One region of the Streptomyces sp. NPDC030862 genome, then DNA from elsewhere that is predicted to be linked to it. Evidence: riboswitches for the same ligand, from Rfam matches in the RefSeq annotation. Region 1 holds a riboswitch; the other holds the start of a gene.

Region 1 (15,827 bases):
CCAGCGGGACGAAGAGGAACCGGTCGGTGCCCTGCCCCCCTCCGACGCGGCCCTCGGCGAGCCCGCCGGTGCGGACGTCGTGGTCGAGGGCGACGGGCAGCCCGCCGAGCCGCTCGGCCAGCAGGGTGCGGAGCGGGACGTCGCGCCAGCCCAGGTTGGCGGAGTAGACGGCGACGCCGTGGTCGCGGTCGACGATGCCGGGGACGGCGACACCGACGGCCACGGCGCCGGTGCCGTACCGCTCGCGGCCGTGGGCGTGCAGGTCCGCGGCGAAGCCGAGGATGGACTCCACGACCGCGTCGGGGCCGCGCTCCCGGCCGGTCGCGCGGCGCTCCTCGTACAGCAGCGCCCCGTCGGCTCCGACCAGGGCGGCCTTCATGCCGGTGCCGCCCACATCGAGGGCGATGACGTGTCGTCTCACGGAGACAGTGTGGCTCGTGAACCCGTGAAAGGTCTAGTCCACTCCCGTGGATTGTTGTCAGCGCATACAAAACGCTTTCCGTACGACCCTGCCTACGGCTACGGGGTCAGGATCACGCTCCGCGTGAGGTTGCGCGGCCGGTCCGGGTCGTACCCCTTCGCCTCCGCCAGCGCCACCGCCAGCCGCTGCGCCCGGATCAGGTCCGCCATCGGGTCCGCCGTCGCGTGCGCGTGCAGCGTGCCCCCCACCCGCGCCACCTCGGCCGCCAGGCCCTCCGGCAGCGCGCCGAAGACCCACGCGACCCGCCCCGGACCGGTGATCGCGATGGGGCCGTGGCGGTACTCCATCGCCGGGTACGCCTCCGTCCACGCGCCCGCCGCCTCGCGCATCTTCAGCCCCGCCTCCAGCGCCAGCCCGTACGCCCAGCCCCGGCCCAGGAACGTCCACTGCTCCGCCGCGAGCACCGCCTCCGGCAGCGGCTCCGTCACCGCCAGCTCCGCGTCCACCGCCGCCTCGCCGACCGGCTTCACACCCGGTACGTCACCGAGCCCCGCCCGCAGGAACGCCAGCGCCGTCGTCGCGAACCGCGTCTGGACCACCGACTCCTCGTCCGCCCAGTCCAGCACCGCCACCGCGTCCGCCGCCTCCATGACCGGCGTCTTGGGGTCGGCGGTCAGCGCCAGCGTCGCCACCCCGCGCCCGCGCAGCTCGTCCAGCAGCCGCAGCACCTCGGTCGTCGTCCCGGAGCGGGTGATCGCCACGACCCGGTCGTACGCGCGCGAGGACGGGAACTCCGAGGCCGCGAAGGCGTCCGTCTCGCCGTGTCCCGCCGCCTCCCGCAGCGCCGCGTACGCGATCGCCATGAACCACGACGTGCCGCACCCGGTCACGGCGACCCGCTCGCCGGGGCGCGGGAGCCCCTCCGCGAACGACGCGGCGGCCTCGGCGGCGCGGCGCCAGCAGGCCGGCTGGGTGGCAATCTCTGCTGCGGTACGGGACATGCGAGGGACTCCTACGGCGTTCGTACGCGTACAGGTCCCTGCCGGTCTAGCAGACCGGAGTTGTGGAAGCGATACCCAGTGGTGTAGACCTCATCCCCTCGGTAGGTGAATGAAGGTGGGACAAGGCTGTGCAGCGACGCCGCTCTCTGGGACTGACCGCGGCGGTGGCCGCACTCGGCATGACGGCGAGCCTGTCCGCCTGCGGGGCGGGTGACTCCGAGGGCGTCACCCTCAAGCTGGTCGCCGCCGACTACGGAAGCAACGAGTCCAACACGTCGAAGGCGTACTGGGACAACGTTGCCAAGGAGTTCGAGAAGACCCACCCGCACATCAAGATCGATGTGAAGGTGCTGTCCTGGAAGGACGTCGACCGCGAGGTCGCCGAGATGGTGAACCGCGGCGAGGCGCCCGACCTCGCGCAGATCGGCGCGTACGCCGACTACGCCAAGCAGGGCAAGCTCTACAAGGCGGAGGAACTGCTCTCCGTCCCCACCCAGGCCGACTTCCTGCCGCTGCTGGCCCGCGCCGGCGAGGTCGACCGGGTGCAGTACGGCATGCCGTTCGCCGCCAGCACGCGGCTGCTCTTCTTCAACGAGGGCCTCTTCGACAAGGCGGGCGTCAAGCCGCCGAAGACCTGGGCCGACCTCGCGGCGGCCGCCGCCAAGCTGAAGGACGAGGGCGTGAAGTACCCCTTCGCGCTGCCGCTGGGCTCCGAGGAGGCCCAGGCCGAGACCATGCAGTGGATGCTCAGCGGGGGCGGCGGCTACCGCGACGACAGCGGCGGTTCGTACGAGATCGACTCCGTCGACAACGTCAAGACCTTCACGTGGCTCAAGAACGAGCTCGTCGGCCCCGGCCTGACCGGCCCCGTCGCGCCCGGCAAGCTCGACCGGCAGCAGGCGTTCGACGCCTTCACGCGCGGCGAGGTCGGCATGCTCAACGGGCACCCGACGCTGATGCAGACGGCCGAGAAGGCGGGCGTGAAGGTCGGCACGGTGCCGCTGCCGGGCGCCGACGGCAGGGCCAAGGCGTCGATGGGCGTCGCCGACTGGATGATGGCCTTCAAGCAGAACGGCCACCGGCGGGAGGCCGGCGCGTTCCTGGACTTCGTCTACCAGGACAAGAACGTGCTGGAGTTCTCCGACCGGTACGACATCCTCCCGGTCACCGTCACCGCGAACAGCGCGATGGCCGCCGACCCCGAGCACGCGGACCTGAAGCCGTTCCTGGACGCGCTGCCCACGTCGGAGCTGTACCCGGTGGGCGAGACGTCGTGGGCGAAGGTCAGCGAGAGCGTCAAGCGCACCATCGGCCAGGCGGTGGCGCCGGACGGGGACCCGGAGGCGGTGCTGCAGGGGATAGCGAAGGCGGCGACGGACGCGGAAGCGGCCGAGTAGCCCGAGTCGCTATGTTCTTCATATGACCGCCGACCTCAGTGCTCGTGATCAGGCCGTCCTGGCCATGGAGCGCCGCTCGTGGCCGGGCCCCGGCGTGAAGGAGCGGGCGATCAGGGAGCAGCTGGGCCTGTCGCCGACGCGCTACTACCAGCTGCTCAACGCGCTCCTCGACGACCCGAGGGCGCTGCGGCACGACCCCGTGACGGTCAACCGGCTGCGGCGGGTGCGGGCGGCGCGGGAGGCCCGGCGGTAGGTGTGTCCACCGGCGCCGGTGGATAGGTTTCCGCTCATGGGCACCGAACAGAACGCATTGCCGCGCCCCACCACCAGCGCCGGCCGCGAGGGCCTCGACTCCTTCCTGGCCCATCCGGAGCGGGCGGTCATCGGCCTCGACTTCGACGGCACCCTCGCCGAGATCGTCGACGACCCCGAGCAGGCGCGCGCCCACCCCGGCGCGGTCGCCGCCCTCGCGGCGCTGGCGCCGCACGTCGCGTCCATCGCCGTGATCACCGGCCGCCCGGCGGGCGTGGCGGTACGGTACGGCGGCTTCGCCGGCGTACCGGGCCTGGAACACCTCGTCGTCCTCGGCCACTACGGCGCCGAGCGCTGGGACGCCGTGACGGGCACGGTCCGCGCGGCCCCGGAGCACCCGGGCGTCGCGGCGGTCCGCGCGGAGCTGCCGGGCGTCCTGGACCGCGCGGGCGCCTGGCGCGGCACCTGGACGGAGGAGAAGGGCCGCGCGGTCGCGGTCCACACCCGCCGCGCGGAGGACCCGCAGGCCGCCTTCGACGCCCTGCGCGAGCCCCTCGCCGACCTCGCCACCCGCCACGGCCTGGTCCTGGAGCCCGGCCGCCTGGTCCTGGAGCTGCGGCCCCCGGGCATGGACAAGGGCGTCGCCCTCACGGACCACGTCCGCGCCACCGGCGCCACGACGGTCCTGTACGCCGGTGACGACCTCGGCGACCTCCCCGCCTTCGCGGCCGTCGAGAAACTCCGCTCCGACGGCACCCCGGGCCTCCTCATCTGCAGCGCCAGCGCCGAGGTCCCCGACCTCGCCACCCGCGCGGACCTGGCGGTCCCGGGCCCGCCGGCGGTGGTGGACCTCCTGCAGTCGCTGGCGCGTCAGGTGTCCGGGCGCTGAGGGCCTTTCCCCCACCCCTCCCCCTACGCCCTGGCGGGCGCGGGGGGACCCCCACTTCCCGTAACTGGGGGCTGCGCCCCCAGACCCCCGGGGTCGGGTTAGCGGGGCTGCGCCCCGCACCCCCTACGGCGGCAGCTTCGCGCCGCCCCTGCACATCCGTGCGGCGGCGGCGAGACGAGAGCTGGGGCCCCGTGCCTGGGGCGGCAGCTTTGCGCCGCGCCCGCTGTGGCAGCGGGCCGGCTGTGCGGGCTGGACCCCGCACCCCCTGGGGCGGCAGCTTCGCGCCGCGCCCGCTGTGGCAGCGGGCCGGCTGTGCGGGCTGCGCCCCGCACCCCTGGGGCGGCGGCTTCGCGCCGCGAAGCGGGCGCGCCCAAGGGGGGTGGGGGCGTCAGCCCCCACATACACGACACCCCCGGGTCCGGGGCAGAGCCCCGGTTACGGGAAGTGGGGGTCCCCCCGCGCCCGCCAGGGCGTAGGGGGAGGGGTGGGGGACCAGGCCCCTAGCCCAGCTCCCGCAGCGCGTGCAGCTGGTCCAGGAACCACTGGTGGGGCGGGAGCGCCGTCGCCGCGGAGGCGAGGCGCTTCGTGCGTTCGTCGCGTTCCGCCGTCGGCATCGTCAGGGCCTCGTGGAGCGCCTCGGCCGTGCCGGTCACGTCGTAGGGGTTCACGGTGATCGCCTCGTCGCGCAGCTCCTCGTACGCGCCCGCCTCCCGCGACAGCACCAGCGCACAGCCCCGGTCGGAGACGACGGGGACCTCCTTGGCGACGAGGTTCATGCCGTCGCGGATGGGGTTGACGAGGGCCACGTCCGCGAGGCGGTAGGCGGCCAGCGAGCGGGCGAAGTCGTCCTCGACGTGGAGGATGACGGGGGTCCAGCCGTCGCGGCCGTACTCCGCGTTGATCTCGTCCGCCAGCTGCGACACCCGCGCCGTGTACTCGCGGTACACGGGCAGGTCCTGCCGGGAGGGGTAGGCGAAGGCGAGGTGGACCACCCGCTCGTGCCACTCCGGGCGCTGTTCCAGGAGGGCGCGGTACGCCAGCAGGCCGCGCACGATGTTCTTGGAGAGCTCCGTGCGGTCCACGCGGACGATCACGCGCCGGTCCGCCCCGCCGATCTGCTCCCGCAGCGCCGCCATCCGGTCGTCCACGTCCGCCCGCCGCGACCGCTCGCGCAGGAAGTCCGCGTCCGCGCCCAGGCCGTGCACCCCCAGGTACGTCCGCCGCCGCTGGTGGCCCGGGATGCGGTACTCGAAGCTCGGCTCCTGGTCCCGGGGCCAGTACGCCATCCCGTCGTAGTGCCCGAGCACCGCCTGGCAGCAGTCCTGGAAGGCGCGCCGCCACCGCGAGGTGAGGAAGCCGAGGCGGTCCGCGCCCAGCATGCCGAGCAGCAGCTCCTCGGCGATGTCGTCCGGCAGCATCCGGAAGTACTCCGGCGGCGCCCACGGCGTGTGGGAGAAGTGCCCGATCCGCAGGTCGGGGCGGAGCTCGCGCAGCATGCCGGGGGCGAGGGCCAGGTGGTAGTCCTGGATGATCACCGTCGCGTCCCGGTCCGCCTCCGCCGCCAGCGCCGCCGCGAAGGCCCGGTTGTAGAGCCGGTACGCGTCCCACTGGCGCCGGAACTCCGCGTCGTACACGGGCTCCAGCGGCGTCTGGTACAGCATGTGGTGCACGAACCACAGCACCGAGTTCGCGATGCCGTTGTACGCCGCCGAGTGCGTCGCCGCGTCGATGTCGAGCATCCGCACACCGGGCTCGGAGATCCCGCGCCGCACCGCCTCCCGGTCGCCGTCGCCCAGCGCCGCGCACACCCACAGCGCCCCCGCGTCCGGCCCGATCGCGGACAGGCCCGAGACCAGCCCGCCCCCGCCGCGCCGGGCGTCGAGCGTGCCGTCCGCACGCGGCACGTAGCTGACCGGACCTCTGTTCGAAGCAACGAGAATCTGGGGCGCCATGGAGACGAACCTAGCCCGTAGCCGAAACGCTCAAACGTACGCCCGTCACGCCACGCGCCGCCGCCGTGTGTACTCCGCCACACTCGCCATCGGCGGCCGCTCCTCCGTGTCCACCGCGTGCGTCCGCGGCACGAACCCCGTCTCCCCCCGGTCGAACTGCGTCAGCCGCGGCCGCACCAGGTGCCCCCGCGACAGCCGCAGCTGCGCCGTCCGGTAGATCGCCGCCGCCATCCGCCCCAGCGCCCGGTCGTCCTGGTGCCGGTGCTTGCGCACGCCCACGTCCACCTGCGCCAGCGCGTCGAGCCCCACCGTGTGCAGCGCGTCCACCAGCAGGCCCAGCTCCACCCCGTACCCCACCGGGAACGGCAGCCGCTCCAGCAGCGAGCGCCGCGCCGCGTACTCGCCGCCCAGCGGCTGGACGAACCCGGCCAGCTGCGGCCAGTGCAGGTTCAGCAGCGGCCGCGCCACCAGCTCCGTCACCCGCCCGCCCTGGCCGACGGCACCGCCCAGCGGCCGGTCGTACATCGCCTTCACGAACTGCACGGACGGGTCGGTCAGCAGCGGCCCCACGATCCCGGACACGAAGTCCGCCGAGAAGTCGACCAGATCCGCGTCGACGAAGCACACGATGTCGCCGCTCGTCACGAACAGCGACCGCCACAGCACCTCGCCCTTGCCGGGCAGCGCCGGTATCCGGGGGAGTATCGCGTCCCGGTGCTCCACCCGCGCCCCGGCCGCGCGCGCCACCTCCGCCGTACGGTCGGTCGAGCCCGAGTCGATCACCACCAGCTCGTCCACCAGCGGCACGGCGCCGGACATCAGCTCGCGGCGGATCACTGTGACGATCTCGCCGACCGTCGCCTCCTCGTTGAGCGCCGGCAGGACGACACTGACGGTCGTACCGCGGGTCGCCCCGCGTTTCGCCGCGAGCAGCCGGTCGAGCGGTCGCTCCGCAACGGACCAGGACCGCCGGTCCAGCCAGCGCTCCACCTCTTCCAGCACGTGATCTCCATCTCGCGTATCGGACGACCATCTCAAGCGTCCAGGGGTTCGGTTACAGTCTTGAACAACGCGGATGACCGTCACCTGTCGGGTCCCCCGCGCACACAATCGAATACCGCTCATCCAGAGGGGCAGAGGGATACGGCCCGTTGAAGCCCCGGCAACCCTCCAGTCGGCACTCGCACATCTGCGCAACGCGAGGCCCCGGCTAGGGAAGGTGCCAAATCCGTCTCATGGCGAAGTGCGCCATGAGGAAGATGAGGAGAAAGGGCCTCGCCTCCATGGCTGTACAGACCGTCGCCACCCCGGACGCCACCCAGAACGTCGACCTCGGGCCCGCCTCCGCCCTCTCCTGTCGCGAATGCGGTGAGCGCTTCCCCCTCGGCCCCCTCTTCGCCTGCGAGCAGTGTTTCGGGCCGCTCGAGATCGCGTACGACCTGCCGAGCGGCGACCCCGAGGCCCTGCGCAAGCGGATCGAGGCCGGGCCCGCCAACATCTGGCGGTACGCGCCCCTGCTGCCCGTCCCCGCCGACGTCGCGGACAAGCCGAACCTGAACCCGGGCTGGACCAAGCTCGTCCAGGCCGACAACCTGGGCCGCGAGCTCGGCGTCGAGCCGGGCAAGCTCTTCGTCAAGGACGACTCCGGCAACCCCACGCACTCCTTCAAGGACCGCGTCGTCGCCCAAGCCCTGGAGGCCGCCCGCGCCTTCGGCTTCACCACCCTGTCCTGCTCCTCCACCGGCAACCTGGCGGGCGCGGTCGGCGCCGCCGCCGCCCGGGCCGGCTTCCGCTCCTGTGTGTTCATCCCGCACGACCTGGAGCAGGGCAAGGTCGTCATGGCCGCGGTGTACGGCGGTGACCTGGTCGGCATCGAGGGCAACTACGACGACGTCAACCGCTTCTGCTCCGAGCTCATCGGCGACCCGCTCGGCGAGGGCTGGGGCTTCGTGAACGTCAACCTCCGCCCGTACTACGCGGAGGGCTCGAAGACGCTCGCGTACGAGATCTGCGAGCAGCTCGGCTGGCGGCTGCCCGACCAGCTCGTCATCCCGATCGCGTCCGGATCGCAGCTGACGAAGATCGACAAGGGGCTGCAGGAGCTCATCAAGCTGGGCCTGGTCGAGGACAAGCCGTACAAGATCTTCGGCGCCCAGGCGGAGGGCTGCTCCCCGGTGTCGGCCGCCTTCAAGGCCGGCCACGACGTCGTACGCCCCCAGAAGCCGAACACCATCGCCAAGTCGCTCGCCATCGGCAACCCCGCCGACGGCCCGTACGTCCTGGACATCGCCCGCCGCACCGGCGGCGCGGTCGAGGACGTCAACGACGAGCAGGTGGTCGACGCGATCAAGCTGTTGGCCCGTACGGAGGGCATCTTCGCGGAGACGGCGGGCGGTGTGACCGTGGGCGTGACGAAGAAGCTCATCGAGGCTGGTGTGCTGGACCCGTCCCTCACCACGGTCGTGCTCAACACGGGCGACGGCCTGAAGACCCTCGACGCCGTGGCCGCCACCTCGCAGGCGACCGCCACGATCCGCCCGAGCCTGGACGCGTTCCGCGACGCCGGCCTGGCCTGACCCGACCTGAGCTCGTACTGAAAGGCATCACGACATGAGCGTCAACGTGCGCATCCCCACCATCCTCCGCACGTACACGGGCGGCCAGGCCGAGGTCCCGGCGGAGGGCGCGACCCTCGCCGAGGTCATCGAGTCGCTGGAGAAGAACCACCCGGGCATCGCCGCCCGCGTCCTGGACGACCAGGGCAAGCTGCGCCGCTTCGTCAACGTGTACGTGAACGACGACGACGTCCGCTTCGAGCAGGGTCTGGAGACCGCCACGCCGGACGGCGCGGGCGTGTCGATCATTCCCGCCGTGGCCGGCGGTTGCTAGCCCAGGGATAGCGCTTTCCGGAATTGCCCCCTCCGCACACGGTGCGCAGGGGGCATTTCCGCATGGTTGAGCGCGGTAGAGTTGGGGAAGCCCCCGCCGCCGGTCATGTCACGCGCATATGAATTCACGCCCCGGCGCGACAAGATGCAGTCAAAGTACCCGTGCCTGATGCGCCGAATGTGCGCTTTGCCGGGCCCGACTTGCCCAGGATTCTGGCGAATTCCGCCTACTTTTCCGTTCACGCATGCTCGGAATTCTCGTCCGATTGACCTGTTGCAGACGGCAGTTGGACAGATACATTCAGCGGCGGTCGACGCGTTCCGGCGCACACCCGTTCCTGTCAGCGGGTGAGGTCTGACCCGGGTCCGCGAAGTGCGGTCCTGTGCAAGGGCCAGTAATAGGGGAGTTAGGCATGGCTCAGGGCACCGTCAAGTGGTTCAACGCGGAGAAGGGGTACGGCTTCATCGCGGTCGACGGTGGTGCGGATGTATTCGTCCACTACAGCGCGATCCAGATGGACGGCTACCGCACCCTGGAGGAAGGTCAGCGAGTCGAGTTCGAGATCTCGCAGGGCCAGAAGGGTCCGCAGGCGGACATGGTCAAGCTCGCCGGCTAGCGGCAGACGCGTTTCGGCCAGCGACTTTCACAGTGGTGCCGAGGGGCCCGCATCCGCACAGGATGCGGGCCCCTCGCGCGTGCGCGCACGCGTACACGCGGAGGGGATCGAGGGCTCTCGATCCCTGGGAGATCCGTGGGAGGAGCTTGCACTCGAAGGGGTCGAGTGCTAATCATTGGCGTTAGCACTCTGAAGGTGAGAGTGACAACGAAGGACCGAGTCGGTGAGGTCCGCAGGCCGGTGGGGCAAGGAACCACAGGGGCATGCAGGCCGTCCGTCGCGGGCGCCAGCGCGGTCCGGAGCATCCACCCCAGTCCGGGAGGACCACTTCACATGGCCAAGATCATCGCGTTCGACGAGGAGGCACGGCGCGGCCTCGAGCGCGGCATGAACCAGCTCGCCGACGCCGTCAAGGTGACCCTGGGCCCCAAGGGTCGCAACGTCGTCCTCGAGAAGAAGTGGGGCGCCCCCACGATCACCAACGATGGTGTCTCCATCGCCAAGGAGATCGAGCTCGAGGACCCGTACGAGAAGATCGGCGCCGAGCTGGTCAAGGAAGTCGCCAAGAAGACGGACGACGTCGCCGGTGACGGTACGACCACCGCGACCGTCCTCGCCCAGGCGCTCGTCCGCGAGGGTCTGCGCAACGTCGCCGCCGGCGCCAACCCGATGGCCCTGAAGCGCGGCATCGAGAAGGCCGTCGAGGCCGTCTCCGGTGCGCTGCTCGACCAGGCGAAGGAGGTCGAGACGAAGGAGCAGATCGCCTCCACCGCCTCCATCTCCGCCGCCGACACGCAGATCGGCGAGCTCATCGCCGAGGCGATGGACAAGGTCGGCAAGGAAGGCGTCATCACCGTCGAGGAGTCCCAGACCTTCGGTCTGGAGCTGGAGCTCACCGAGGGTATGCGCTTCGACAAGGGCTACATCTCGGCGTACTTCGCCACCGACATGGAGCGTATGGAGGCCTCTCTGGAGGACCCGTACATCCTGATCGTCAACTCCAAGATCTCCTCCGTGAAGGACCTCCTCCCGCTGCTGGAGAAGGTCATGCAGTCGGGCAAGCCGCTGCTGATCATCGCCGAGGACGTCGAGGGCGAGGCCCTGTCGACGCTGGTCGTCAACAAGATCCGCGGCACCTTCAAGTCCGTCGCCGTCAAGGCCCCGGGCTTCGGCGACCGCCGCAAGGCCATGCTGAACGACATCGCCATCCTCACCGGCGGCACGGTCATCTCCGAGGAGGTCGGCCTCAAGCTGGAGAACGCCGGTCTCGACCTGCTGGGCCGCGCCCGCAAGGTGGTCATCACCAAGGACGAGACCACGATCGTCGACGGTGCCGGTGACAGCGAGCAGGTCCAGGGCCGCGTCAACCAGATCCGCGCCGAGATCGAGAACTCCGACTCGGACTACGACCGCGAGAAGCTCCAGGAGCGCCTGGCGAAGCTGGCCGGCGGCGTGGCCGTCATCAAGGCCGGTGCCGCCACCGAGGTCGAGCTCAAGGAGCGCAAGCACCGCATCGAGGACGCCGTTCGCAACGCGAAGGCGGCCGTCGAGGAGGGCATCGTCGCCGGTGGTGGCGTGGCCCTGATCCAGGCCTCCTCCGTCTTCGAGAAGCTGGAGCTGGAGGGCGACGAGGCGACCGGTGCCAACATCGTGCGCCTGGCCCTGGAGGCCCCGCTGAAGCAGATCGCCGTCAACGGTGGTCTCGAGGGCGGCGTCATCGTCGAGAAGGTGCGCAACCTGCCCGTCGGCCACGGCCTGAACGCCGCGACCGGTGAGTACGTCGACATGATCGCCGAGGGCATCATCGACCCCGCCAAGGTGACCCGTTCCGCTCTGCAGAACGCGGCCTCCATCGCGGCGCTGTTCCTCACCACCGAGGCCGTCGTCGCCGACAAGCCGGAGAAGGCGTCCGCCCCGGCCGGTGGCGGCATGCCGGGCGGTGACATGGACTTCTGATCCCTCGCGGATCGGTAAGCCCGGTTACGGAACCGAGGGCGGCACTCCCACACGTGGGGGTGCCGCCCTCGGGCGTTGGTACGGCGCTACGGCGCGGAGCGGGGATGAGCCCCGGGCCGTCACACCCGTCACGCCCATGCCCCGTCACCCCATGCCCCGCCCTCCGGGCGGCCTACCTGGCGGCCTGGTGGCCCAAGCGCGATCCCAGCAGGTCGTACGGCAGGTACCCGGACCGGACACCGAGGTCCCACCCGTGGACCTGGACGGCGAGGCAGGCCAGGGCGAGGGTGCCGAGGGGGAGGAGGGACCGGGGCGCGGGATCACCGGCATCGGCCTCGACGCTCTCCCGGTACGCGACCAGCCGGGCGACGAGGGCGTCCTCGAAGGCGTCCTGGTCGTCGTCGAGGAGGACACGGAGCAGCCGCTGGTCCGCGCTCAGTCCGTCGCCGACCTCGTCGAGCCGCCGGGCCGCCTCCGCGCGCTCCCCGGCGTCGGGCTTGCGCAGCGGAACCGCCGGCCAGTCGCGGGGCAGATGCCCGGCCGCCTCGGTGAGATAGGGGCACAGGGCGTCCATGGCGGCGAGGTCGGCGGGATCGGAGACGGAGGTGTACCGGTTGTAGGGCACGCCGTCACGGATGGCGGGCGCGTAGTCGCCGCGCAGCAGCAGCCCGGTGACCCGCTCCTCCCGCAGATACCCGCTGACGACACACGTCTCGAACATGTCGAGCCAGGACCGCGCGGTGGGCGCCTCCCTGACGACGTCCCGGAAGGTGATGGGCCCGTCCCCGAACTCGTCGTCGGCCGGGTCCGTACTGATCCGTTCCCCGATGAGCGAGAACTGGAGGTCCTGGTCCCCCTCCGGGAAGCACATGATGCTCAGCACTCCGTGCAGACACTCCGCGGCGGTGACGGCGACCCTGCCGGCCGCGGCGTCGAGCCCCGGCTCCGTCACCGCTCGCGCGGCGACATGGTCGAGCAGTTCATCCGCCATGGCCCGGATCAGCGCCGGCGAGATGCTGCCGTACCGCAGGGAGTGCCACCGCGTGTAGGCCCGCCCGTGGATATCGTCGAGCGCCTCGGCCAACCGCTGCTCGCCGACCTGATGGCATGCCACTTCCCGCACGTTCCCCGCCCCTTCATGAACTTCACGACTAAGCGGAGCACGTTATCAACAGGCACTGACAGCACTGGAGCGTCTTCTTTCGGGTCACCTCGCCGACCAGAGGCAGACGGCGGCGATGACCGGCACGTGTGCGTCAAGGGGTTGCTCCCCTGACGCGACCGGGCCGAGGTGCACTATGGTGCGCCGATGTCATCGATCAAGAAGTTCCAAGTCACCTTCGACTGCGCGGAACCCGCGCGCGTCGCCCGCTTCTGGTGCGAGGTGCTGGGGTACGTCGTATCGGCGCCGCCGGAAGCGGACGAGTGGTCCGCCTGCGTGGATCCCTCGGGGGTGGGCCCGCGGCTGTACTTCCAGCGCGTTCCCGAGGGCAAGGCCGTCAAGAACCGCGTGCACCTCGATGTGCGGGCCGGCACCGGGCTCGTGGGGGAGGAGCGCCTCGCCGCCCTTGAGGCCGAGTGCGCACGGCTGGTCGCGCTCGGCGCGGTCCACGTGCGGACGCTGCCCGCCGACGACGAGAACGAGTCGTGCGTCCTGATGCAGGACATCGAGGGCAACGAGTTCTGTCTCGACTGAGCGTCCGAGAGGACGGCCCGCGGGCTGGGACGGCCTACGGGCTGAAGACGAGGCCCACGCCCGCGAGCACCCCCGCCGCAAGCGAGCACAGCGCGATCCGCTGCCCCTCCCGTAGGTAGCGGGCGCGGGCCCTCCGCTCCTTGCGGATGGTCTTGGCCGTCCCCATGTGCAGCCGCTTCGGGAACTGCGGGTGGTGCACGAACGCGTACGTCTCGCCCACCATGTGCGCGGGCCCGACCGTCGCACCCTGCTCGTGCCGTACGTACGTCCCACCGGGCCCTTCGAACTCGTACACCGCGTGTGCGTACCGCCCCTTGCCGAACGGCACCAGACTCACCAGACGTGCCTGCACCTCGATGCCGGTTTCGTCGAGCTCCGTCATCTTCTTCAGCACCGTCCGCTCGCCCTTGACGCACATCAGACCGAACATGAGGCCTGGCGCGGACGCGATCGCGAAGCATATGAGCACTGCGTTCACCAAGTTCACACAGCGGACCGTACGGCACCCTCGGCCCTGCCGTAAGCCCCGCAGTCCCTTCACCGCGCGGTCGAAGGCAGCTTACGATCACGCCCATGTCGATCCCATCGCCCATACCCATCCTCCGGGGCAACCGGGGAACCGAGCTCCGCTGCGAGGGCGAGGATCTACTGCTGCGTCGCTCCGACGAAGAACTGCGCATCCCCTTCGCGGCGATCGCCCGGGTGCGTGCCGAACGGCGCGACGTGACCGTCGAGCTGACCGCCCCGGCCGGTGCCGAGCCGACCGCCTACCGGGTCGAGGACGTGAGCGCGGCCGCTGCGACCGTCTTCGCCGACGCCGTGACCGACGTACTGCCCGAACGTCCCGCCGGTGAAGAGCCGGTCGACGGCTCCGCCCTGGTCACCGTCCGCAGCCTCCGTGCCGCAGCGGACGGCGAAGGGGACGCGACGCCGTACGAAGAGCCGCCCCTTGTGGGGCGGGCCGCCCTGGCCCCCGGCGCCGTCCTGGTGGTTCTCTCCGTGACCGTCTGGGTCGCCGGCGGCCACGTGGGCCGTGCCATCGCGACGCTGCTCCTCGGCTCCGTCGGAGCCTGGCTGGGCTTCCACGCGTGCAGGATGCTGTGGGACGCCTGGGACTCCTGGTACCTGCCCCGCTACGGCATCACCGTGGAATTCACGCAGGTCATCCTCGAAGGCGAGGCCGTCTTCGCCTTCACGGACAGCAGCGGAGCGATACACCGCGTCGGCCGCAACGTCCTGTGGTGCACCACAGGCCAAGCCGCCTACCACCCGCGCAACCCCCAGCGCGCCGTGGCCGGCCGGGGCTGGCGCGGCATCGTCCCGCATCTCGCCCTCGGCCTGTTCGTGGCCGCCCTCGCCACCGCCGTCGGCTACGGCACGCTCGCCCTCGCCCTCCCCGCCTTCAACGGTTAGGCCGTACGTTCCAGGCCGGGCCCGCTCAGCCCGCGTAGTCCTTGAGCTCCTCCGTCGCGAGGGTGATGCCGACGGGGTCGGGGAGCTCGACGGTGTCGCCGTACTTGTACGGGACCTGCTTCTGGTAGGTCCCGTGCGACGGCTCGCTGTGGACGACCAGGGTGTCGGAGTCCCGGTCGACGAGGAGGAAGACGGGGATGCCCGCCTGGGCGTATCCGGCGCCTTTCTCCTTGCGGTCGCGGAGGTCGGTGTCGGAGTCGTGCGAGGTGACTTCCACGGTCATGAGGACGCCTGACGGGTCCGCCCATTCGCCGTGCCCGGCGAAGTACCGCCTGGGCGCGAGGGCGCCGTCGGGCCGGGCCCGGCCCTTCCGGTAACCCTCGACCACGAGGCCCCGCTCGGGGTAGAGCCTGAGGTCGGGGCGGTGATGCATGCACTGCTCCAGAAGCCACATGATCATTTCGTCGTGGTCGCCGTCGGGCGCGGGCTTGACCTTCAGCTTTCCGTTGATGAATTCGAGCGTGACGGTGTCCGGGGCCCGGCGGGCGAGCTGCTCGAACTCCTCGACGGACATCTGCGGGCGCTCTGCGGTGCCAGGGGCCATGGTGTCGCCTCCTCCCCTACAGAGTGCCCCGCCTCTGGTGCGGGTGAGCTGAACTGTCATGCATGGCTCCTTTCGGGTCGCAGACCGGCCGCCGCCTTCGCCACCGCCGCGCGGGCGTGGACGCGGGCGGCCGGCAGGGGCGCCGTGGGCCGTTCGGGCACCGCCTCGCCCCGGCAGGGGCCGCATTCGCCGTCGCGGAGGGCCTCCGGGCGGGCCGGGTCGCCGCAGCGGGCGCACTCCAGGATGCGCAGCGGTGGCCGGTACGGCTCCGTGCGCGGCGGCGGGATCTTGGTCGTCAGGCGGGTCCGGGCCAGCGCCAGCGGGCGGTGGACGGTCTCCGGGAGCCCGGCCGTCAGGGCGATCCGCACCTGCTTATCGGTCGCCCCGCGCTCGAACCACTCGTCCACCAGCGGCGCCAGCACCGCGCACTCCCCGGCGGACAGCGACATCATCGGCACCTCGTGCCCCAGGGCCGCCAGCAGGACGTACGCCCGCGAGAGCGTCTGCCGCCGCGGCTTGTCCTCCGGTACGTCCCCCCGCTGGAACGCCGCCCACCAGGCGTCGTCCCGCGCCGTCCGCGACCACCACGTGCGCGTCACCCACTGCTGGGGGCCGTCGCCGAGCGTGTGCTCCCGTCCCCGCCGCAGGTGACCGGCGCGTACGAGGTTGTTGAGCGCCGTCCGCAGCGCGCACTGCCCGTACGCCGGGAGCACCTTCGCCAGCGTCTTCACGGAGATGTCC
Region 2 (15,827 bases), on a different contig from region 1:
CGTTAACCGTCAACTCCACCTTCCCCAGGAGCGCCCAGCCGTGCGTATCGCAGTCACCGGCTCCATCGCCACCGACCATCTGATGACCTTCCCCGGCCGATTCGCCGACCAGCTCGTCGCCGATCAGCTGCACACGGTCTCCCTCTCCTTCCTGGTCGACAACCTCGACATCCGCAGGGGAGGCGTCGGCGCCAACATCTGTTTCGGCATGGGGCAGCTGGGCGCCCACCCGATCCTGGTCGGCGCGGCCGGCTACGACTTCGACGAGTACCGCGCCTGGCTCGACCGGCACGGCGTCGACACCGGCTCCGTGCGGATCTCCGAGGTCCTGCACACCGCGCGCTTCGTCTGCACCACCGACGCCGACCACAACCAGATCGGCTCCTTCTACACCGGCGCCATGAGCGAGGCCCGCCAGATCGAGCTCCAGGCGGTGGCGGACCGCGTCGGCGGCCTCGACCTCGTCCTGATCGGCGCGGACGACCCCGAGGCGATGCTGCGCCACACCGAGGAGTGCCGCTCGCGCGGGATCCCGTTCGCGGCGGACTTCTCCCAGCAGATCGCCCGCATGGACGGCGACGAGATCCGGATCCTGCTGGACGGGGCGACCTACCTCTTCTCCAACGAGTACGAGAAGGGGCTCATCGAGTCCAAGACCGGCTGGACGGCCGAGGAGATCCTCGGCCGGGTCGGCCACCGCGTCACCACGCTCGGCTCGCGCGGCGTCCGCATCGAGCGGGTGGGCGAGCCGGTCATCGAGGTCGGCTGCCCGCAGGAAGAGGCCAAGGTCGACCCGACGGGCGTCGGCGACGCCTTCCGGGCCGGCTTCCTGTCCGGTCTGACCTGGGGCGTCAGCCTGGAGCGCGCCGCCCAGGTCGGCTGCATGCTCGCCACCCTGGTGATCGAGACGCTCGGCACCCAGGAGTACACACTGCGCCGGGCCCACTTCATGGAGCGCTTCACCAAGGCGTACGGCGACGACGCGGCGGCGGAGGTCCACAAGCACCTCGCCTGAGGCCCGGCCGTCAGGCCGTGCGGCGCACCTCGTACGCGCTGCCGCGTTCCGCCGGCCGCTCGCCCACGTACTCCTGGCCCCGCATCTCGCACCACGCCGGGATGTCGAGGCGGGCGGCCTCGTCGTCGCTGAGCACCGTCACGGTGGCGCCGACCGGTACGTCGCCGATCACCTTCGCCAGCTCGATCACCGGGATCGGGCACCGCTTGCCGAGCGCGTCGACGACGAGGTCCCCGGCCCCGGGCGCCGGCGCGGGGGCGGACGTGGGGGCGCCGAAGCGCTCCCGTACGCCCGCCACCGCGCCCGGCAGCACCTCCAGGAACCGCTCGACGTCCGCCTCCGGCGTACCGAACGGCAGCGAGACCCGTACGTTGCCCTCCGACAGCACGCCCATCGCGCGCAGCACATGGCTGGGTGTCAGGGTCGAGCTCGTACACGACGAGCCGGACGACACCGAGAAGCCCGCGCGGTCCAGCTCGTGCAGCAGGGTCTCCCCGTCGACATAGAGACACGAGAAGGTGACGAGGTGCGGCAGCCGCCGCACCGGGTCGCCGACCACCTCCACGTCCGGCACCGACTCCGACACCCGCGACCGGATCCGCTCCACCAGCCCCCGCAGCCGCGCCGCCTCCGCGTCCGCCTCGGCCCGTACGGCCCGCAGCGAGGCCGCCGCGGCGACGATGGCCGGAAGGTTCTCGAACCCGGCGGCCCGCCCCGACTCGCGCTCGTCCGCCGGGCCTTGGGCGGCGAACCGGACACCCTTGCGGACGACGAGCAGCCCCACCCCCGCGGGACCGCCCCATTTGTGGGCACTCGCGGTCAGCAGCGACCAGTCGCCGGCGACCGGACCCCAGCCCAGCGACTGCGCCGCGTCCACCAGCAGCGGCACCCCGGCCGCCCGGCACGCCTCGGCCACCTCGGCCACGGGCTGCTCGGTGCCCACCTCGTGGTTGGCGGACTGGAGGCAGGCCAGGGCGGTGCCGGCGCGCAGGGCGGCGGCGTACGCGGCCGGGTCGACCCGCCCGGCCCGGCCCACCGGCACCTCGGCCACCGTGCCGCCGTCCGCCTCGTGGGCGGCCGCCGAATGGAGCACCGAGGAGTGCTCGACCGCCGACACGACCAGGTGCCGCCCGACACGCCGACGCCCGGCGAGCGCCCCGGCAATTCCGGAGTGCACCGCACGTGTCCCCGAAGGGGTGAAGACGAGCTCGTCCGGACGGCACCCCACGGCCTCCGCCGCGGCCTCCCGCGCCGCGTCCAGCAGCATCCGCGCCCGCCGCCCCTCGCGGTACAGCCGCGCCGGATCGGCCCACCCCTCGTCGAGCGCCGCGAGCAGCGCCTGCCGGGCAACGGGGTGGAGGGGAGCGGAGGAAGCGGAATCGAAGTAGGCCACGCCCCCACGCTAAACCCGAGCCCCTGGCCCCAGGGCCTCCACCATCACCTCTTGAGCCTCCGGCCTTCATCTCCGGAGCCTCCGGCCCGCACCTCCGGCGCCTGTGGCGAGCGAGCCAAAGGGGCGCGCGGGCGTCGAAAGAGAGAACGCGCGGAGGGTCGTGAGGGACGAACGACCCGAGCGGGGGTACCTCCCACGCCCGCAGGGCGTAGGGGGAGATCGACCGTCGACGCACGCTTCAGCGCCCCGGAGGCAAGCGAGCCCACCCAAAAAGGGGGTCCGGCGGCGCGTTGGGCACCCTCCCCGCGCGACCCCAAATAGCGTCCAGTAGGGTTTGGTCCGCATAAACATCCAAACCCCTGCCCGCGTCAGGGCCGGCGACCGACCAGCGTGACGGCCGCAGCCGACCGCGCGGGCGAGACTCTCGGGAAGGCGCTACGTGAGTCCCAACGGCTCCGACCGCTCGTCGCGGCGCCCGATGCGGCGGAAGCTGCCGCAGGTGCTGACTGCGGGCCTGATCCTGGCTACCGCCTCCGGTTGCTCGTACAACTGGGAGGACTTCCCCCGCCTTGGTATGCCCACCCCGGTGACGGAGGAGGCTCCGCGGATCCTCTCCCTCTGGCAGGGCTCGTGGGCGGCTGCGCTCGCCACGGGCGTGCTGGTCTGGGGCCTGATCCTGTGGAGCGTCATCTTCCACCGGCGCAGCCGCACCAAGGTCGAGGTTCCTCCGCAGACCCGGTACAACATGCCCATCGAGGCGCTGTACACGGTGACCCCGCTCATCATCGTCTCGGTGCTGTTCTACTTCACCGCACGCGATGAGTCGAAGCTCCTCGAACGCTCCAAGAACCCGACGCACACCATCAACGTGGTGGGCTACCAGTGGAGCTGGGGCTTCAACTACGTCGAGAACGTCGACGGCAATGCCGACACGGACGCCAAGTCCGCCAAGGAGATCGGTGCCATTCCGGACCGGTTCCAGAAGGAGTTCCCGGCGGGCGCCGAGGGCGTCTACGACTACGGCATCCCCGGCACCCGGAATCCGCAGAACGGCAACCCGGGTCCGACCCTGTGGCTGCCGAAGGGCGAGAAGGTCCGGTTCATCCTGACGTCCCGTGACGTCATCCACTCCTTCTGGGTGCTCCCCTTCCTGTTCAAGCAGGACGTCATCCCGGGCCACACGAATGTCTTCGAGGTGACCGCCACCCAGGAGGGCACCTTCAGGGGCAAGTGCGCCGAGCTCTGCGGCGTCGACCACTCCCGGATGCTGTTCAACGTCAAGGTGGTCTCCCCGGAGCGCTACCAGCAGCACCTGAAGGAGCTGGCCGAGAAGGGGCAGACCGGCTTCATCCCGTCGGGCATTGAGCAGACGGACCCGGCCAGGAACTCGGAGACCAACCAACTGTGAGCATCCTCAACGAACCTCAGGGTGCCGCCACGGCAGCCGACGGCTCGGTGAACGAGCCGTATGAGAACGAGCACCCCGTGCGGCGCAGGCGGCCCGGCAATGTCGTCGTCAAGTGGCTGACCACCACGGACCACAAGACGATCGGCACGCTCTACCTGGTCACGTCGTTCGTCTTCTTCTGCATCGGCGGTCTGCTGGCGCTCTTCATGCGCGCCGAGCTCGCCCGTCCGGGTACGCAGATCATGTCGAACGAGCAGTTCAACCAGGCGTTCACGATGCACGGCACGATCATGCTGCTGATGTTCGCGACGCCGCTGTTCGCCGGATTCGCCAACTGGATCATGCCGCTGCAGATCGGCGCGCCCGACGTGGCGTTCCCGCGGCTGAACATGTTCGCCTACTGGCTGTACCTGTTCGGCTCGCTCATCGCGGTGGCCGGCTTCATCACCCCGCAGGGTGCCGCCGACTTCGGCTGGTTCGCCTACACCCCGCTGTCGGACTCGATCCGCTCGCCGGGCGTCGGTGCCGACATGTGGATCATGGGTCTGGCCTTCTCCGGCTTCGGCACGATCCTCGGCTCGGTCAACTTCATCACCACGATCATCTGCATGCGCGCCCCGGGCATGACGATGTTCCGCATGCCGATCTTCACCTGGAACGTGCTGCTGACCGGTGTCCTGGTCCTGCTCGCCTTCCCGGTGCTCGCCGCCGCGCTCTTCGCGCTGGAGGCGGACCGCAAGTTCGGCGCGCACATCTTCGACCCGACCAATGGCGGCGCGCTGCTGTGGCAGCACCTCTTCTGGTTCTTCGGTCACCCAGAGGTGTACATCATCGCCCTGCCGTTCTTCGGCATCGTCTCGGAGATCATCCCGGTCTTCAGCCGCAAGCCGATGTTCGGCTACATCGGCCTGGTGGCCGCGACGATCGGCATCGCCGGTCTGTCCGTGACGGTGTGGGCGCACCACATGTACGTCACCGGCGGTGTGCTGCTGCCGTTCTTCTCCTTCATGACCTTCCTGATCGCGGTCCCGACCGGTGTGAAGTTCTTCAACTGGATCGGCACCATGTGGAAGGGCTCGCTCTCCTTCGAGACGCCGATGCTGTGGACGATCGGCTTCCTGATCACCTTCACCTTCGGTGGTCTGACCGGTGTCATCCTGGCCTCGCCGCCGATGGACTTCCACGTCTCGGACTCGTACTTCGTCGTCGCGCACTTCCACTACGTCGTCTTCGGCACCGTGGTCTTCGCGATGTTCGCCGGCTTCCACTTCTGGTGGCCGAAGTTCACGGGCAAGATGCTGGACGAGCGGCTCGGCAAGATCACCTTCTGGACGCTGTTCATCGGCTTCCACGGCACCTTCCTGGTGCAGCACTGGCTGGGTGCCGAGGGCATGCCGCGTCGTTACGCGGACTACCTCCACGCCGACGGCTTCACCGCGCTGAACACGATCTCCACGATCGCGTCGTTCCTGCTCGGCATGTCGATCCTGCCGTTCTTCTACAACGTCTGGAAGACGGCCAAGTACGGCAAGCCGGTCGGCGTCGACGACCCGTGGGGCTACGGCCGCTCCCTGGAGTGGGCGACGTCCTGCCCGCCGCCGCGGCACAACTTCCTCACGCTGCCGCGCATCCGGTCGGAATCCCCGGCGTTCGATCTGCACCACCCCGAGATCGCAGCGGTCGGCCAGCTCGAGAACCACGGGCAGAAGGACACCGCGCTGTTCGGTGGCAAGGAGGTCGGCAAGTGAAGATCCAGGGCAAGATGTTCATCTGGCTGAGCGTCTTCATCCTCGCCATGGCCATCGTGTACGGCCTGTGGTCGAAGGAGCCGGCCGGTACGACGGCGCTCTTCCTGGCCTTCGGCCTGGCGATCATGATCGGCTACTACCTGGCCTTCACGGCCCGGCGCGTGGACGCCATGGCGCAGGACGACAAGGAGGCCGACGTCGCGGACGAGGCCGGTGAGGTCGGCTTCTTCTCGCCGCACAGCTGGCAGCCGCTCTCCCTGGCCATCGGTGGCGCCCTCGCCTTCCTGGGCGTCGCCCTCGGCTGGTGGCTGCTGTACTTCTCCCTGCCGCTGATCCTGATCGGTGTCTGGGGCTGGGTGTTCGAGTACTACCGGGGCGAGAACCAGAACCAGTAGTCGTACGGTTCGTCTCTCTCCAGGGGACCCGGTGACCTCCACAGGGAGGTCACCGGGTCCCTCTTTTGGTTGCATCCCGCGTGCCGCGGTCGACAGCTCTTCCTACGGTGTGCTCATGAGCCACACGAGCCGCTTGCGCACCGCCATAAGCTGCACCCTCCTGGTCGCCGTCACCGGAGCGAGCGCGACCGCGTGCGGTGGCCCGGAGGGCCACCCCCTCTCCGCGGAGCCGTACGACGCGGCTCGGCAGGTCACCTTCAACGGCCCCTCGGAGGGCCGCAAAGCGCCGCTCGACAAGCCGCTCGAAGTCACCGCCAAGGCCAAGGACGGCCGCATCACGGACGTCACGGCCCGCGACGAGGCCGGTCACTACCTGGCGGGCGAGCTCTCCGCGGACGGCAGCCGCTGGCGCTCCACGGGGTCCCTGACGGCCGGCGCCCGCTACACCGTCAGGGTGGCCACGGAGGACCGTGAAGGCGCTCCTGGCGTCCGTACGCTGACATTCGAGACGGCACCCGCAAAGAAGGTGCTGACCGTGCGATTCGGCCCGCAGGCGGGCACGTACGGCGTCGGACAGCCCATCACGGCGGAGCTGAGCGTCCCCGTGCGGTCCCGTGCCGGCCGCGCCGCCGTCGAACGCTCCCTGAAGGTCCGCTCCACCCCGGCCGTCGAGGGCTCCTGGTACTGGGTGGACGACAGGAAACTTCACTTCCGCCCCAAGGACTTCTGGCCCGCGGGCGCCTCCGTCACCGCCACCGGCAGGCTCGCCGGCGTACGGATAGACGGCGACCTGTACGGCGGGCCCGTCAAGCCCCTGTCCCTGACCATCGGCGACCGCATCGAAGCCATCACCGACGCGGCGGCCCACCAGATGACGGTCAAGCGCAACGGGCAAGTGATCAACACCATTCCGGTGACCACCGGCAAACCGGGCTTCGCCACCCGCAACGGCATCAAAGTGGTGCTCGGCAAGGAGCAGTTCGTCCGGATGCGCTCCACCACCGTCGGCATCGCCGCGGGCAGCAGCGAGTCCTACGACCTGCCCGTCTACTGGGCCACCCGGGTGACCTGGAGCGGCGAGTACGTCCACGCGGCGCCCTGGTCCGCCGGGTCGCACGGCTTCGCCAACGTCAGCCACGGCTGCACGGGCATGTCCACCGGCAACGCCGCCTGGTTCTTCAAAACCGTCCGTCCGGGGGACGTCGTCGCCGTCGTCAACAGCGGGGGAAGCCCGATGGACCCCTTCGGCAACGGCTTCGGCGACTGGAACATCCCCTGGGACAAGTGGCGCACGGGCAGCGCCCTCGTGGACGCCGCCCGGCCGGGCGTCAACCCCGCCGACGCGGCGAGAGTCCGTCCCGCCGCGCTGTGACCGTCAGGCCTCGACGGCCAGCCTGCTGCGCAGCAGCGCGGCCAGGGAGTCGGCCAGCTCCACCGGGTCCACCGGCAGCGTCACGGCCGCGTCGGCGCGGCTCCAGGTGGCCAGCCAGGCGTCCTGCGGGCGTCCGATGAGCAGCAGCACGGGCGGGCAGCGGAAGACCTCGTCCTTGATCTGCCGGCACACCCCCATGCCCCCGGCGGGCACCGCCTCGCCGTCCAGGACGCAGACGTCGATCCCGCCCTGGTCCAGCCGCTCCAGCACGGCCGGCAGCGTCGCGCACTCGACGTACTCGACCGGCGGAACGTCGGCCGCGGGCCTGCGCCCGGCCGCCAGCCGCACCTGCGCGCGGGTGTTGGCGTCGTCGCTGTAGACCAGGACGGTGGCGCTCGACTGCATTGTTCCTCCGAGTACGTCGGCGGTGAGGGCAGGTAAGGCAGGTACCGATGGGCCGGATGCTACTCCTCCCCACACCGCGTCAACACCGGTTCGGATGGGCCGTTCGGGCTGGACGGAGCGCATCAACACACCGAACGGCACCCCCCGGAGTGAGGGCGGGATAAGCGACCGACATAATGTCGGTCGTGGCGACAGCAACGACAGTAGAAACCGGGCACGCGCACCCGTCGGTCAATCGGCCGAACCTCACCAGCGTCGGAACCATCATCTGGTTGAGTTCCGAGCTGATGTTCTTCGCGGCCCTCTTCGCGATGTACTTCACCCTTCGTTCGGTGATGGGTGCCGAGTTCTGGTCCCAGCAGGCGGGACACCTGAACTTTCCGTTCTCGGCGACCAACACCACGATCCTGGTGCTCTCCTCCCTCACCTGTCAGCTCGGCGTGTTCGCCGCCGAGCGGGGCGACGTGAAGAAGCTCCGGACGTGGTTCATCATCACGTTCGTCATGGGTGCCATCTTCATCGGCGGCCAGGTCTTCGAGTACACCGAGCTGGTCAAGGACGCGGGCCTCTCGCTCTCGTCCGACCCGTACGGCTCCGTGTTCTACATGACGACCGGCTTCCACGGACTGCACGTGACGGGCGGCCTGATCGCCTTCCTGCTGGTCCTTGGCCGGACGTACGCGGCGAAGAGGTTCACCCATGAGCAGGCAACCGCCGCCATCGTCGTGTCCTACTACTGGCACTTCGTCGATGTCGTCTGGATCGGCCTCTTCGCCACGATCTACATGATCAAGTAATCGGGCCCGTACCTCCGGTACGCCCGAACACATCCAGCAAGCATCGACGCAGAAGATCCTGACACCGGGGTAATCCGTGAAAAAGCTCTCCGCACGACGACGCCATCCGCTGGCGGCGGTCGTCGTCCTACTTCTCGCGCTGGCGGCCACTGGGGGGCTGTACGCCGCGTTCGCACCCGCGGACAAGGCGCAGGCCGACGAAACCGCCCAGTCACTCGCCATCGAGGAGGGCAAGAAGCTCTACTCCGTCGGCTGTGCCAGCTGCCACGGAACCGGCGGTCAGGGCACCTCCGACGGCCCGAGCCTGGTCGGCGTCGGCGCCGCCTCCGTGGACTTCCAGGTCGGCACCGGCCGTATGCCGGCGCAGCAGCCCGGCGCCCAGGTGCCGGAGAAGCCGAACATCTACTCGCAGGCGCAGATCGACCAGCTCGCCGCGTACGTCGCGTCCCTGGGCCCCGGCCCGGCCACGCCGACCGAGAAGCAGTACAGCCCCGACGGGGCGAACATCGCCCGCGGTGGTGACCTGTTCCGCACGAACTGTGCGCAGTGCCACAACTTCACCGGCGAGGGTGGTGCGCTCACCAAGGGCAAGTGGGCGCCCAGCCTCGAGGACGTGAGCGAGAAGCACATCTACGAGGCCATGCAGACCGGCCCGCAGAACATGCCGTCCTTCCCCGACACCACCATGCCGGAGAAGGAGAAGAAGGACATCATCGCGTACATCAAGACCGTGAACGGTGACGAGACCCCGACTCCCGGCGGCTTCGCGCTGGGCGGTCTGGGACCGGTCAGCGAGGGCCTGTTCGGCTGGATCTTCGGTCTGGGTTCGCTGATCGCTGTTGCCGTCTGGGTCGCGGCCCACACCGCTAAGGCCAAGAAGTCATGAGTAGCCAAGACATTTCCGAAGAGAGCCTGCCGCACAAGCAGGACGCCGCGCACGGCACGGCGGTAGCCGAGAACCCGTTCGCCGACCCGGGGCTGCCGCCCCACAAGCCGCGCATCCAGGACATCGACGAGCGGGCCGCCAAGCGGTCCGAGCGCACGGTCGCCCTGCTGTTCACGCTGTCGATGCTGGCCACGATCGGCTTCATCGCCTCGTTCGTGATCTTCCCGGTCGACAAGATCGTGTACGTCTGGCCGCTCGGCCACGTCAGCGCGACCAACCTGTCGCTCGGCCTGACGCTCGGCATCGCGCTCTTCTGCATCGGCGCGGGCGCGGTCCACTGGGCCCGCACCCTGATGTCCGACCACGAGGTCGCGGACGACCGTCACCCGATCGAGGCCGCGCCCGAGGTCAAGGCCAAGGTCATGGCCGACTTCGCCGACGGCGCGCGGGAGTCCGCGATCGGCCGCCGCCCGCTGATCCGCAACACGATGCTCGGCGCGCTGGCCATGGTGCCGCTCTCCGGCGTGGTGCTGCTGCGCGAGCTGGGCCCGCTGCCCGAGAAGAAGCTGTTCCACACCTCGTGGGCCAAGGGCAAGCAGCTCATCAACATGAACACGAACGAGCCGCTGCGTCCCGAGGACGTCGCGGTGGGCTCGCTGACCTTCGCCAAGCCCGAGGGCCTGGAGGAGCACGACCACGAGTTCAACACGAAGATCGCCAAGGACGCCCTGATGATCGTCCGGATCCAGCCGGAGGACATCAAGGACAAGCGCGAGCTCGAGTGGTCGCACGAGGGCATCGTGGCCTTCTCCAAGATCTGCACCCACGTGGGCTGCCCGATCTCCCTGTACGAGCAGCAGACCCACCACGTCCTCTGCCCGTGCCACCAGTCCACCTTCGACCTCTCCGACGGCGCCCGCGTCATCTTCGGCCCGGCCGGTCACGCCCTTCCGCAGCTGCGGATCGGCGTCAATGACGAGGGCTTCCTCGAGGCGCTCGGCGACTTCGAGGAGCCCGTCGGTCCTGCATTCTGGGAGCGCGGATGAGCACCACGACCGCAACAGACGCACAGCGGAAGGCGCCCGCCGGCGAGCGGGTGGCCGACTGGGCCGACGGCCGTCTCGGGATCTACTCCCTGGCCAAGGCCAACATGCGGAAGATCTTCCCGGACCACTGGTCCTTCATGCTGGGTGAGATCTGCCTCTACAGCTTCATCATCATCATCCTCACGGGTGTGTACCTGACGCTGTTCTTCCACCCGAGCATGAACGAGATCGAGTACCACGGCTCGTACGTGCCGATGCAGGGCATCCGCATGACCGAGGCGTACGCCTCGACCCTGGACATCAGCTTCGACGTCCGCGGTGGTCTGCTCATCCGGCAGATCCACCACTGGGCCGCGGTGGTCTTCCTCGCCGGCATGTTCGTGCACATGATGCGCGTCTTCTTCACCGGCGCGTTCCGCAAGCCGCGTGAGATCAACTGGCTGTTCGGCTTCCTGCTGTTCGTCCTGGGCATGTTCACCGGTTTCACCGGTTACTCGCTCCCGGACGACCTGCTCTCCGGCACCGGTGTCCGCTTCACCCAGGGCGCGATCCTGTCCACGCCGATCGTCGGCACGTACATCTCGATGTTCCTGTTCGGCGGGGAGTTCCCGGGCCACGACATCATCGCCCGGTTCTACTCGATCCACATCCTGCTGCTGCCGGGCATCATGCTCGGCCTCGTGGTGGCGCACCTGATCCTGGTCTTCTACCACAAGCACACGCAGTTCCCCGGCCCCGGCCGGACGAACAAGAACGTCGTCGGCATGCCGCTGCTGCCGGTGTACATGGCCAAGGCCGGAGGCTTCTTCTTCCTGGTCTTCGGTGTCATCTCGGTCATCGCCGCGCTGTTCACGATCAACCCGATCTGGGCGCTCGGCCCGTACCGTCCGGACCAGGTGTCCACCGGCGCCCAGCCCGACTGGTACATGGGCTTCGCCGAGGGTCTGATCCGTGTCATGCCGGGCTGGGAGATCACCCTGTGGGGTCACACGCTCGTCCTGGGCGTGTTCATCCCGCTGGTCGTCTTCGGCATCATGCTCGGCGCGATCGCGATGTACCCGTTCATCGAGTCGTGGATCACCGGTGACAAGCGGGAGCACCACCTCCTGGACCGGCCGCGCAACGCGCCGACCCGGACCGCCCTCGGTGTCGCCTGGGTGACCGCGTACATGATCATGCTGATCGGTGGTGGCAACGACATCTTCGCCACTCACTTCCATCTGTCGATCAACGCGATCACCTGGTTCGTCCGGATCTTCTTCTTCCTCGGTCCGGTCATCGCCTTCGTCGTCACCAAGCGGATCTGCCTGGGTCTGCAGCGGCGCGACAAGGACAAGGTGCTGCACGGCCGGGAGACCGGCATCATCAAGCGCCTGCCGCACGGCGAGTTCGTCGAGATCCACGAGCCCCTCAGCCAGGCCCAGCTGCACGCGCTCACCGCGCACGAGCAGTACACGCCGGCCGAGATCGGCCCGACGGTCGACGAGAACGGCGTCGAGCGCAAGCCGACCCGCACGGAGAAGCTCCGCGCCAAGCTCAGCAAGGGCTACTTCGGGGACGGCAACCAGGTCCCGAAGGCCAGCGTGGAGGAGTACAAGGAGATCACCAGTGGCCACGGCCACCACTGATCGACCGGCACTCGCCGCCTGACCCACACGGTCGCCACACCGCACAGAGCCCCGTCCATTCACCGGACGGGGCTCTTTGCCGTGCCCGTGGCTCGATAGGCTGTGGTCATCCCCGTACACACGGACACCAGGAGCGACCATGAGCGCTGTGCAACCCGCTGGAGGACCGAGCTCGGCGGGCCGCTCCTGGCCCGTGGTGCTGAACGGCCTGCTGGAGGGGCGCGACCAGAGCGCCGACGACACGGCGTGGGCGATGGACCGCATCATGAGCGGCGAGGCCACCGACGCCCAGATCGCCGGGTTCGCCGTGGCCCTGCGCGCCAAGGGCGAGACCGTCGAGGAGATCTCCGGCCTGGTCCGGACGATGTACGCGCACGCCAACCTGATCGAGGTGCCCGGCCCGTCCGTCGACATCGTCGGTACGGGCGGCGACGGCGCCAAGACCGTCAACATCTCCACCATGTCGGCGATCGTCGTCGCCGGCACCGGCGCCAAGGTCGTCAAGCACGGCAACCGCGCCGCCTCCTCCGCCTCCGGGGCCTCGGACGTCCTGGAGAAGCTCGGCGTCAATCTGGAGCTGACGCCCCGGCGGGTCGCCGAGGTGGCCGAGGAGGCGGGCGTCACCTTCTGCTTCGCGGTGAAGTTCCACCCCGCGCTGCGCCATGTGGCCGCCGCCCGCAAAGAGCTCGGCATCCGCACCACCTTCAACTTCCTCGGGCCGCTGACCAACCCCGCCCGGGTCAAGGCCCAGGCCACCGGTGTCGCGGACGCCCGCATGGCGCCCATCCTCGCCGGGGTCCTCGCCGAGCGCGGCTCCTCCGCGCTGGTCTTCCGCGGCGACGACGGCCTGGACGAGCTGACCACCACCGCCACCTCGAAGGTGTGGGTGGTACGGGACGGGGCCGTGCGCGAGGAGTCCTTCGACCCGCGGGACGTGGGCATCGCGCTCGTACCGGTCGAGGCGCTGCGCGGGGCGGACGCCTCGTACAACGCCGATGTGGCGCGCCGGCTGCTGGCGGGGGAGACCGGGCCCGTGCGGGACGCGGTGCTGCTCAACTCCGCGGCGGCGCTGGTGGCGCTGGAGCCCACGGACGCGCCGCTCGCCGAGCAGATCCGGGCCGGCATGGCCAAGGCGGCCGAGTCCATCGACTCGGGCGCGGCGCGCGCGGCGCTCGACCGGTGGGTGGAGGCCAGCCACCGCTGAACACGCGCGGGTGGGTGTGACGCGAGGCGCGGTCCGGCCCCTCTTGTCTCAAGAGCCGGACTGCGCCTTGCGCATGCCGAGACGTATGGCATGATGCCATTCAAGGTCATGAGTGACAGCGACTACGGCCCCGGCCCGCTGTCCGGCAACCCTCCGTCCGTGGCGGGGTGCCCCGGGTGAAGACCAGGTCGCAGGCAGCGAGGTCTGCGGCAAGCGCGGACCCCTGCACACCCTGGGGTCCTGGTCCTCAAGGGAGCAGTCTCGTGAGCAAGCGAATGCGATAGGGCGTATCGCCCCTTCTTCGGCACCCCCTTTTTCCTTCCGCCGCGTCCGCACCCCTGTGACACCCCTGTGCGTCGACGCGTCGAATTCGCCTGCCCTGTACGGGAGTTCGCCATGTCCGTCTTCACCGCTGCCGCCGATCAGTCCGTTTGTACGCCGCTGCCCGTTCTGGGCCGAGATGTCACCGTGCCGCTCGTCACCGGCGGTGAGGTCACCTACGCCGCGCTCGACTACGCCGCCAGCGCGCCCGCGCTCCAGCGGGTGTGGGACGACGTCGCCGCGTACGCCCCGTACTACGGCAGCGTGCACCGCGGCGCCGGGTACCTCTCACAGCTGTCGACCGACCTCTTCGAGAACAGCCGCGCCACCGTCGCCGAGTTCCTCGACTGCCGCGAGGACGACGAGGTCGTCTTCACCCGCTCCACCACCGACTCGCTCAACCTGCTGGCCGCCGCCCTGCCCGCCGACTGCCAGGTGTTCGTCTTCGAGACCGAGCACCACGCCTCGCTGCTCCCCTGGAGGGACGCCCGCGTCACCTACCTCAACGCGCCCCGTACGCCGGGCGAGGCGGTCGACACGCTGGAGCGCGCCCTCGCCGACCGCGACCCCTACGGCCCGGCCCTCGTCTGCGTCACCGGCGCGTCCAATGTGACGGGTGAGCTGTGGCCGGTACGGGAGCTCGCCGCCGCCGCCCACGCGCACGGCGCCCGCATCGTGCTGGACGCCGCCCAGCTGGCGCCCCATCACCCCGTGTCCGTACGCGACCTGGACGTCGACTGGGTCGCCTTCTCCGGGCACAAGCTGTACGCGCCGTTCGGCTCCGGCGTGCTCGCCGGACGGGCCGACTGGCTGCAGGAGGCCGAGCCGTACCTGGCGGGCGGCGGCGCGTCGCGCACGGTGGCCCGGCGGGCCGACGGCGGCGTCGACGTCGAGTGGCACACCACCGCGGCCCGCCACGAGGCCGGCTCGCCGAACGTCATCGGCGCGTACGCCATCGCCTCCGCCTGCAAGGCGCTGACCGAGGCCGGCTTCGACGACCTGGTGGCGCGCGAGCGGTACCTGATCGGCAGGGTGCGCGAGGGCCTGGCCGAGGTGCCCGAGGTGCGGGTGCTGTCGCTCTTCGGCGACGACGCGCCCCGCGTCGGCGTCATCTCCTTCGTGGTCGACGGCTGGAACAGCTCGCACTTCGCGGCGGCGCTCTCCGCCGAATACGGCATCGGCGTGCGCGACGGCCTGTTCTGCGCCCACCCGCTGGTGCGGACGCTGCTCGGCAGCGACCCGCAGCAGATCGGCGAGTGCGGCTCGCCCGAGGCGGCTCCGCCCGGCGAGAAGTCGCTCAACGCGATCCGGGTCAGCTTCGGGGCGGGGACGCCGGATGAGCACGTCGACCGTTTCGTTCGGGCCGTGAAGGAGCTCGTGCGGGACGGGGCGAAGTGGAACTACCGTACGGAGGACGGGCGTTGTGTGCCCGACCGCGGCTGACCAGGCGCGTGCCCACCAGGACCGTGCGCAGCGCCCGCTCGGCCGCGTCCGCCAGCAGTTCGGCCGCCCGCTCCAGGGACTCCTGGAGCGGCAGCGGCCCGGGCGCCAGCGACTCGTAGGCGTCCAGCTCCGCGTCGCGGGCGCCCGGGCCGAGCGTGCCGGCCAGCGCGAGGACCGGCACCCCCGCCTCCCGGGCGCGGCGCGCCACCTCGCCCGGGATCTTCCCGCGCACGGTCTGCGCGTCGAGGGCGCCCTCGCCCGTGATGACCAGGTCCGCGCGGGCCAGCCGCGCGCCGAGGTCCAGCCCGTCGAGCAGCACCTCGAACCGGGGCAGCAGCCGGGCGCCGAGCGCCGCGAGCCCCGCGCCCAGGCCGCCGGACGCGCCGGTGCCGGGCGCCCCGCGCAGGTCGACGCCCGGGGCGAACGCCTCCGTGAGCGCCGCCGCCCAGCGCTCCAGCGCCGCCGACAGGACCTCGACCTGTTCCGGTGACGCGCCCTTCTGCGGGCCGAAGACCCGCGCCACCCCGCGCTCGCCGCACAGCACGTTGTACGGGTTGCACGCCACCAGCAGCTCGGCCTCCGCCAGGCGCGGGTCGAGCCCGTCGGCGTCGATGGCCGCGAGTCGCCCCAGAGCGGCGCCCCCGCGCGGGAGTTCGCGGCCGTCCGCGTCCAGCAGGCGTACGCCCAGCGCCTGGAGCGCGCCGGCGCCCCCGTCCGACGTACCGGAGTCGCCGCAGCCGACGAGGATGCGGCGGGCACCGGAGTC

What was found. Region 1 has a riboswitch for S-adenosylmethionine ahead of thrC (threonine synthase). Riboswitches for the same ligand answer to the same signal wherever they lie in the genome.
Region 2: it holds a riboswitch for S-adenosylmethionine, as region 1 does, so the genes downstream of both, ACZ42X_RS27225 (aminotransferase class V-fold PLP-dependent enzyme) here and thrC (threonine synthase) in region 1, are expected to answer to the same signal.

The regions. Positions count from the first base shown of each region.
Region 1 covers NZ_JBVIEN010000009.1:279,471-295,297, reverse strand. Annotated here, with positions in the region: gene ACZ42X_RS24845 (ROK family protein) at 1-379, opposite strand, end outside; gene ACZ42X_RS24840 (SIS domain-containing protein) at 520-1,422, opposite strand; gene ACZ42X_RS24835 (extracellular solute-binding protein) at 1,602-2,819, shown strand; gene ACZ42X_RS24830 (DUF3263 domain-containing protein) at 2,842-3,072, shown strand; gene otsB (trehalose-phosphatase) at 3,109-3,960, shown strand; gene ACZ42X_RS24820 (alpha,alpha-trehalose-phosphate synthase (UDP-forming)) at 4,461-5,912, opposite strand; gene ACZ42X_RS24815 (glucosyl-3-phosphoglycerate synthase) at 5,958-6,914, opposite strand; SAM riboswitch class I at 7,031-7,178, shown strand; gene thrC (threonine synthase) at 7,172-8,488, shown strand; gene ACZ42X_RS24805 (ubiquitin-like small modifier protein 1) at 8,523-8,801, shown strand; gene ACZ42X_RS24800 (cold-shock protein) at 9,214-9,417, shown strand; gene groL (chaperonin GroEL) at 9,751-11,373, shown strand; gene ACZ42X_RS24790 (immunity 49 family protein) at 11,546-12,496, opposite strand; gene ACZ42X_RS24785 (VOC family protein) at 12,683-13,069, shown strand; gene ACZ42X_RS24780 (hypothetical protein) at 13,104-13,487, opposite strand; gene ACZ42X_RS24775 (hypothetical protein) at 13,643-14,482, shown strand; gene ACZ42X_RS24770 (Uma2 family endonuclease) at 14,508-15,086, opposite strand; gene ACZ42X_RS24765 (hypothetical protein) at 15,143-15,827, opposite strand, start outside.
Region 2 covers NZ_JBVIEN010000011.1:4,610-20,436, reverse strand. Annotated here, with positions in the region: gene ACZ42X_RS27285 (carbohydrate kinase family protein) at 41-1,015, shown strand; gene ACZ42X_RS27280 (aminotransferase class V-fold PLP-dependent enzyme) at 1,026-2,408, opposite strand; gene ctaC (aa3-type cytochrome oxidase subunit II) at 2,848-3,816, shown strand; gene ctaD (aa3-type cytochrome oxidase subunit I) at 3,813-5,564, shown strand; gene ACZ42X_RS27265 (cytochrome c oxidase subunit 4) at 5,561-5,959, shown strand; gene ACZ42X_RS27260 (L,D-transpeptidase) at 6,075-7,331, shown strand; gene ACZ42X_RS27255 (hypothetical protein) at 7,335-7,736, opposite strand; gene ctaE (aa3-type cytochrome oxidase subunit III) at 7,913-8,533, shown strand; gene qcrC (cytochrome bc1 complex diheme cytochrome c subunit) at 8,610-9,419, shown strand; gene qcrA (cytochrome bc1 complex Rieske iron-sulfur subunit) at 9,416-10,465, shown strand; gene qcrB (cytochrome bc1 complex cytochrome b subunit) at 10,462-12,093, shown strand; gene trpD (anthranilate phosphoribosyltransferase) at 12,233-13,297, shown strand; SAM riboswitch class IV at 13,402-13,519, shown strand; gene ACZ42X_RS27225 (aminotransferase class V-fold PLP-dependent enzyme) at 13,694-15,061, shown strand; partial or broken gene ACZ42X_RS27220 (glycerate kinase family protein) at 15,054-15,827, opposite strand, start outside.